Luteolibacter yonseiensis: one gene and its partner. The protein of the gene in region 2 binds, or shares a complex with, the protein of the main gene of each other region. Links are inferred from orthologs where the notes say so. Each region holds a gene or a part of one and is shown on either strand. Other genes may lie near its edges.

Region 1 (3,231 bases), on a different replicon or contig from region 2:
GATCTTGAATCCGCAATCCACCACCGGATCCACATCGGAGATTTCAAAATCCGTGAATGACTTGCGCCACTTTTGATGGCTTGGCAGATTCCGGTAGGGGTGTCTGTTGTATCCGGTGCCAACGGCGGCCGCGTTTTTCGGGATCTTGCTGAAGAATTCGTTATAGATGCCCTGTGTCACCTTCTCCGCGGAAAATTTCTCCCTCGCCTTTTTCCCGTAGAGGTCGAAGCATTTGGCAATGAAAGTCTGAATGTCGTAAGATTGCCGGACTCCTTCCACCTTGTTCGAGATGAAATGGATACTTCCTGTTTGCCCATATCGCGAGGCGATGTCCGGATAAACAGGCATGGTTGCGAAATCGAGCAAGTGATGATAGGGAGGGGAGAAATTTTCCGCGATTTTGAAACCATTGTGAAGGAGAGTCGCCTTCGCCGCATCGATCATCACCTCCAAAGTGGGGTGATTCATCGTGAGCATGAACGGTTCCGGCAAGCCCATCCAACGTTCAAATTCTTTTTCTCCATTGAGTCCGCACAGCGCCCATTCATCAAGCAACCCTTTTTTGGATGCTTCGAAATGCCGGGGGAATCTCAGACGTTCGAAGGTTTCTCCATTGAAAAGACCGGCGGTCTGTTCCTGATCGAGTCCATGCCACCATGCTCCGAAAATGAGAGCACTATGGTGGCTTGCGTGAGATATGCATCTCCTGCCGTCATAATGCAGATACATGATATCCGGATGAAAGCCGGAAAAGCTACAACGCGGGAAGCGGATGATCCGGGTTTTTCCGAACGCATTCGCGGGCAGGCGATCGTAAATGTTCGGTTGAACAAATGCCACATCCGCCTTGGCCAGGATTTTTCCGAAATCCTCATTGAGCGAACTGGTCTCATGGTGACGGAACGTGGCACCAGGCACCATCCGTCCGGCGGTATTGGCGAACGTGACAGATTGGCAGTTTCCGATGACAATACAGTTCATTTGGTGGATTGTGAGGCTGACTGGCTGAGGCCGGGTGGGAGAAAGCAACCGCAGCCCCCGGATGATGTGGGAAGATCGCCGGTGGCGCAAGCCAAGCCGCATCTGCCCGGAAATGCCGGCATCTGGTAATAACATGATCCCGACGAGCCCTTCGTCGGGATTTTTTGATCCGATCCTACCGGGGGGACGGCCGGGTTTCAGATGTCGATTTCTCCCTCGTAAACAAAGTCCGCAGGGCCGGTGAGAGTGACGTTCTTGAAACTTTGCTCTCCGGTCTTCTCGAAACCGATTTCGAGGGTATCGCCGCCTTCCACATCCACTTTGATCGGGCTGGGGGCGCCGGTGAGGAGGTGATGGACAAGAGCCGAGGCAACCATCCCGGTGCCGCAGGCGAGTGTTTCGTCTTCCACACCGCGTTCGTAGGTGCGGATGGAGATGTGGCCCGGCGAGAGGACGGCGGCGAAGTTCGCATTCGTCCCGGCGGGAGCGAAGGCCGTGTGGTTGCGGATGGCGCTGCCGTTGTTGTAAACGTCGAACTCATCAAGCGCCTCGGGGCTTTCCAGGAAACTGACGACGTGTGGCACGCCGGTGTTCACGAAGTGGAGAGCGGAATCAAGGCCGGGGATGGCGGCACCGGTATCGAGTTTCAGATCCTTCGGTTCGGACATCGCGATGCGGACGTCTTCGCCCACCATCTCGGCGGCGAGGGTTCCCGCGATGGTCTCGAAGGTGACTTTCTTGAGAATGATTTCTCCGAGGTGGGCGGTGAAGCGGCCGAAGCAGCGCGCGCCGTTTCCACACATTTCGGCCTCGCCGCCATCCGCATTGTAATAGCGGAAACGGAAATCCGCACCCTTCTGGGCGGGCTCCACGGCAAGCAGTCCGTCCGCACCGATGCCACGGTGGCGGTCGCAGAGCGCGGCGATGGTGTCGCCGTCGAGTTCCTTGGTGAGGGAGAGGTCGCGGTTGTCAACGATGATGAAGTCGTTGCCGGCGCCGTTCATCTTGAAAAATCTGAGAAGCATGGTGGGAAAGTAGTGAATCTGAAATTGGAAACGGAGAGCTTGCTGGGGCTCGGCGGGAAAAGGTGGGGGCAGTTTGCCGGATGCTCAACTTTAAATATTACAAACCACCCGCGGCAGCGAGGGGCCGGACTCAGTCTGTCCGGACACCTCAAAGGGAGAACGTCGCGGCGGAAGGATCACCCCTTCGTCGCGGCGATCAACGGCGCGGTGAACTCCCGCACCGCCTCGGCGGCCCGGGTGGGATGCAGCTCCACCTGTTTCACAATGGCCGAGCCGACGATGACGCCGTCCGCGGCTTGTGCCACCATGGCAGCCTGCTCCGGTGTGGTGATGCCGAAGCCGACGCAGACCGGGACATCGGTGTGGGCCTTGATGGAGGAAACGAGCGCGGCGATGTTTGCCGAAGGCGCGCCGTGGGAACCGGTGACCCCGGTACGGGAAAGGGCGTAGATGAAACCTTCCGCCGACTCCGCGAGGATCTTCACCCGATCCGCCGGGGTGGTCGGAGCGATGAGGCGGATGTGTTTCAGGCCGGCGCCGGAGGCGAGATCGGCATTGAGAGCCGCTTCATCGGGTGGCAGGTCCAGCAGGAGGATGCCATCGGCTCCGGCGGCGACGGCGTCCGTGTGGAACTTCTCGAAGCCATAGGTGAAAATGGGATTCAGATAGGTGAAGAGCACGATGGGCGTCTCATGGGTTTCACGGAACCTGCGGATCAGGTCTAGCGACCTCGCGGTGGTCATGCCGGACTTCAGCGCGCGGTCGGCGGCCATCTGGTTGACGATGCCGTCGGCGAGCGGATCGGAAAACGGCAGGCCGAGTTCGATGATGTCGGCACCGGCGTCCGCGAGGCTCTTGATGGTTTCCAGCGAGGCGTCGAAGTCCGGATCACCGGCCGCGACATAGGCGACGAAGGCGGTCTGGTTCGATTCACGAAGACGGGCGAAGGTGGTGTCGATGCGGTTGGACATGGAAAAAGGATGATTGGAGACGGGTGCTTGGCGGAATCATTCGGGACAAAATCGTTTTTGAAAATCGAAAGGGATGAATCTCAATGATTTTATCCCGAATGATTCTGTCCCAAAAAACGGATCAGGCTCTTTTGGCGAGAGCCTCGCAGCCCTTGATGTCGAGCTTGCCGGAAGCGAGGACAGGAATCTCCGCGACGGGGACGATCTGTTTCGGGCACCACAGCGAGGAAAGTCCTTCATCCAACAATTTGTAG
Region 2 (3,304 bases):
GAGAAGCCTCATTTCATCGAGTGGTCCGCCGGGACATTTTCTCCCGCCCAGATGCGTTTCTGCGTCCAATCACGCGCGGGCCCGGTCCAGAGCGGATCGTCGGGAGGAAGCCCGAGGTGGGCCAGACCCGCCAGGCACAGATAGAGGCTGCCGGTGGAAATGTAACCCTCGCGCACGGCGGGTTGGTGACCGGCGACACCCGCCCGCAGCCACCCGTTTTTATCGAACGTTCCCGGGGCTTCCAGCATGCGCCGGATCACCGCCGTGAGCCCGCAGCGCACCGCCGCGGGTTCCACGGACTTGGGCAGCTCGTGACGCAGCGCGACGATGGACAGGGTCTGGAACGCGCCGAAGCGGTAGGCGCTTGACCGGCCGATGACAGGGAAGGTTCCTTCGGGTGAGATCAGGCGCTCCTGCACCTCGGCATAGCGGCCCGCCCGCTTGAGAACTTCCGGAAATTTCGCCGCCAATGGTGACTTTTTTTCCGCACAGACCTGCAGCACATCGATGAGGGCGGGCTGGATGACGAAGCTGTTGTAATAGTCCCAGTGGTATTCCGGGCCGTCGCCATACGTGCCGTCGCCGAGGTACCATTCCTCGTGTTTGGCGAGCGCGCGTTCGATGGGGGGCTGCTCGCACTCGCCCGTGCATTTCCACAGCGCGGCCTCGACCAATGCGGAGAAAAGCAGCCAATTGCTTTCGTAGGGTTTGATCCTGCGGGTGGCCTTCAACGCGTCCGCCAGATTCCGTCGCTGGGTTTCATCAAGCGGCCGCCACAATTGTTCCGGCGCGCGGATGAGTGCCTGTGCGAGAAACGCCGCATCCACCAGAGGCTGGCCGCCTTTCGTGAAATTCATGCGGTCCGGCGATTCAGGGGCCGTCGCGTGGATCATCGCCTGGTTGGAAAGCCGGATGTATTCCGCCCGCAGGCGGCCTTCGGGAGTATCGTCCGCTCCCAAGGCCAGCCAGGGAGCGATACCGGCCAGCGTGCGGCCGAACGCTTCGAGGTGGGTGTAATCGCGACGGGATTCCTCGCCCGGAGCCAGCGGGAGACGTTGTTTCAACTTCCCCTCCGCGAGTGATTCCATCACAGGCCGCGCGATGCGGTCCAACGACTTCACCGCATACGCACGGTCTTCCGCCCCTCCCGGCTGGGCATAGGTAAAAAGCGGGGTGATCACCAAACAGAGGATCGCGGATATCAATCGCATGATCCGGCACTAAGCGCAGAAGCCGCATGGTCTGACAAACGGAATGCCGCCTTCCGGCCCCGCCAAAAATGGGGAGATTAAAATAGTTCGGCAAAGTTAAGAATTGCCACCATGGCGCGGAAAATGCAGGTTCCCCCACATGGTCCGTTATCGCCCTAACGTCGCCGCCTTGATCGTCAATTCCGTGGGAAATCTGCTGATTTGCGAACGCTGGACCATTCCCGGCGCGTGGCAGTTTCCCCAAGGCGGAGTGGATGCGGGCGAGTCGCTCATCGAGGCGCTTCACCGGGAGGTGAGCGAGGAAGTGGGACTGGGTCCGAATCACTATGAGGTCGTCAGCCATCGTGAGGGTTACCGCTATCTTTATCCGGAGCACGTCCGGGGGAAAAAAATCCGCAAGCATGGCAGCCACGGGCAGGAGCAGACTTATTTCCTCTGCCACCTGAAGCATGACGCCCCCCCGGTGAACGTGAACCAGAAGCAACGCGAGTTCCGCGCCTACCGCTGGATCCTGCCGGAAGAGTTCGATCTGGATTGGCTGCCCGCCTTCAAGCGCGACGTTTACCGCGAGGTGATGCGGGATTTTTTCCAAGTGGAACTCTAGCCGCGATCTGGCGCGGCTCCGCGAGACCACTCCGCCGTCACAGCCGCAGGCTGGCTGACGGGCACAGCCGCGGATCCGGGTTGGCCTTCAGCGCTTCCACAATGGCGGCCTGCGTGCGTTTGACGACTCCTTGGAACACCTGTTTCCCGTTCACCTTCACCGTCACGGCGGCATCCAGATTCACGAGTTCATCGGACAGATTCAGCGTCATCTTCTCCGGGACATCTCCTTCCAGCGTGATCTCGTTCCCCTTGACGGTGGCGACGATCTTCTGCCCGGCCTTCGCGCCGGAGGCTGGGATCTCCAGCCAGTAGAACCGATCGTGGGTGACGTCATCCTGGAACCAGACGATCTTGTCCGGCCATGGATTCCGCGTGTGCTTCGCCATCCACGGAACAGCCTCGGCGTCCTTGCCATTCATCCAGTGCGGCAGGCCCTTGTAGATTTTCACGAAATGCTCGTAGCCCTTGGGATCGGCTTTTTGCAGGGCGTCCAGCTCCTTTTCCTTCGCGGCGGCGATCTTGTTCCGGTCATACGCGGCGTCCTCGCCGCCCATGAAGAGGGCGAAGGGAAGATTTCTAACACCCAGGAGGGACGCCTCGTTCGGATGGCCCGCCATCATCGCCACGGCGGCGAAACGGTCCGCCATGCGCGGGGCGAGCTGCCAGACGCCGTCGCCGCCCGCCGAGTAGCCCATCAGGTAGACTCGGTCCGGATCGACGCCGCGGGTGGCGACCATGCCCTCGATGAGGCGGGTGAAAAGCGGATCGATGTGACCCTCGTGCCACATGTTCCACGCGTCCGTCGGCGCGCGCGGGGCGAGGTAGATGCCTTCCTTCGGCTGATAGAGTTTGATCTGGTTCTCCCACTGTCCGTCGTTCATCGCGGCGGGTCCGCTGCCGCCGCCGTGCATGGAGATCCACAGGCTGCGTTTCCCTTCCGGTGCTTTGCCGAATTCCTTCTCCAGCCACTTCAGGGTTTTTCCGCCGAGAGTGATCGATCTGGCGGAGATCTCCGCCGCGCGTTTCGTTTTGAGAGTGGCCAGCGTTTCCGCAGCGAGCTTGTCCCGCAGCTTTTCCGCCTGGGCACGGGTGAGATCCTGCGCGAAGGCGGGAAGGGTCAGGCCGACAAAAACCAACAGGAGCAGACGTTTCATCATTTTACCGATTTGGAAATTCCGCCCGGATCATCTCCGGCTCCGACCAGCAACGCGAGTGTTCTCGCGAAAAATCCGAGCTTCGATATCCACGGCCGCGCGGGATGGACGATCTTCCAACCGTTGCCGCGCGCGAGTTCCGCGAGTCCGGCCGACGGGTTCACCACCGTGGCGGTTTCGCAAAGCGCGAGCATCGGCAGGTCCGCCGTGCTGTCGGTGTAGCCATGGCAGTTCCGGAGCCGGTCGTCCTGGAAATACGATGCGGGCAGGATTTGCCGCAGGCGTTCCACCTTGGCGACGCCCTTGTGATTTTCCAGATCCGGGAAAAACGTC

What was found.
Region 1: the proteins of JIN84_RS10105 (region 2) and dapF are in contact, whole or in part, in a solved structure (PDB 5YGU), measured with the Escherichia coli proteins. The link is inferred for Luteolibacter yonseiensis from one-to-one orthologs.

What each region holds. Positions count from the first base shown.
Region 1 is NZ_JAENIK010000012.1:137,848-141,078, forward strand. Bases 93-3,003 are described here. They hold dapF (diaminopimelate epimerase), read right to left. Parts: upstream 2,007-3,003; coding sequence 1,179-2,006; downstream 93-1,178. Other genes in these bases: JIN84_RS16410 (GSCFA domain-containing protein), read right to left, coding at 93-1,116; trpA (tryptophan synthase subunit alpha), read right to left, coding at 2,183-2,977. Outside these bases: more of JIN84_RS16410, read right to left, coding at 1-92; JIN84_RS16425 (AMP-binding protein), read right to left, coding at 3,099-3,231. UniProt on the Escherichia coli protein: Involved in the succinylase branch of the L-lysine biosynthesis and in the biosynthesis of the pentapeptide incorporated in the peptidoglycan moiety. Catalyzes the stereoinversion of LL-2,6-diaminopimelate (L,L-DAP) to meso-diaminopimelate (meso-DAP).
Region 2 is NZ_JAENIK010000011.1:94,462-97,765, forward strand. What follows is about bases 99-3,082. They hold JIN84_RS10105 (NUDIX domain-containing protein), read left to right. Parts: upstream 99-1,350; coding sequence 1,351-1,815; downstream 1,816-3,082. Other genes in these bases: JIN84_RS10100 (DUF2264 domain-containing protein), read right to left, coding at 99-1,211; JIN84_RS10110 (dienelactone hydrolase family protein), read right to left, coding at 1,853-2,971; JIN84_RS10115 (HAD family hydrolase), read right to left, coding at 2,971-3,082. Also shown: more of JIN84_RS10100, read right to left, coding at 9-98; more of JIN84_RS10115, read right to left, coding at 3,083-3,304. UniProt on the Escherichia coli protein: Master regulator of 5'-end-dependent mRNA decay.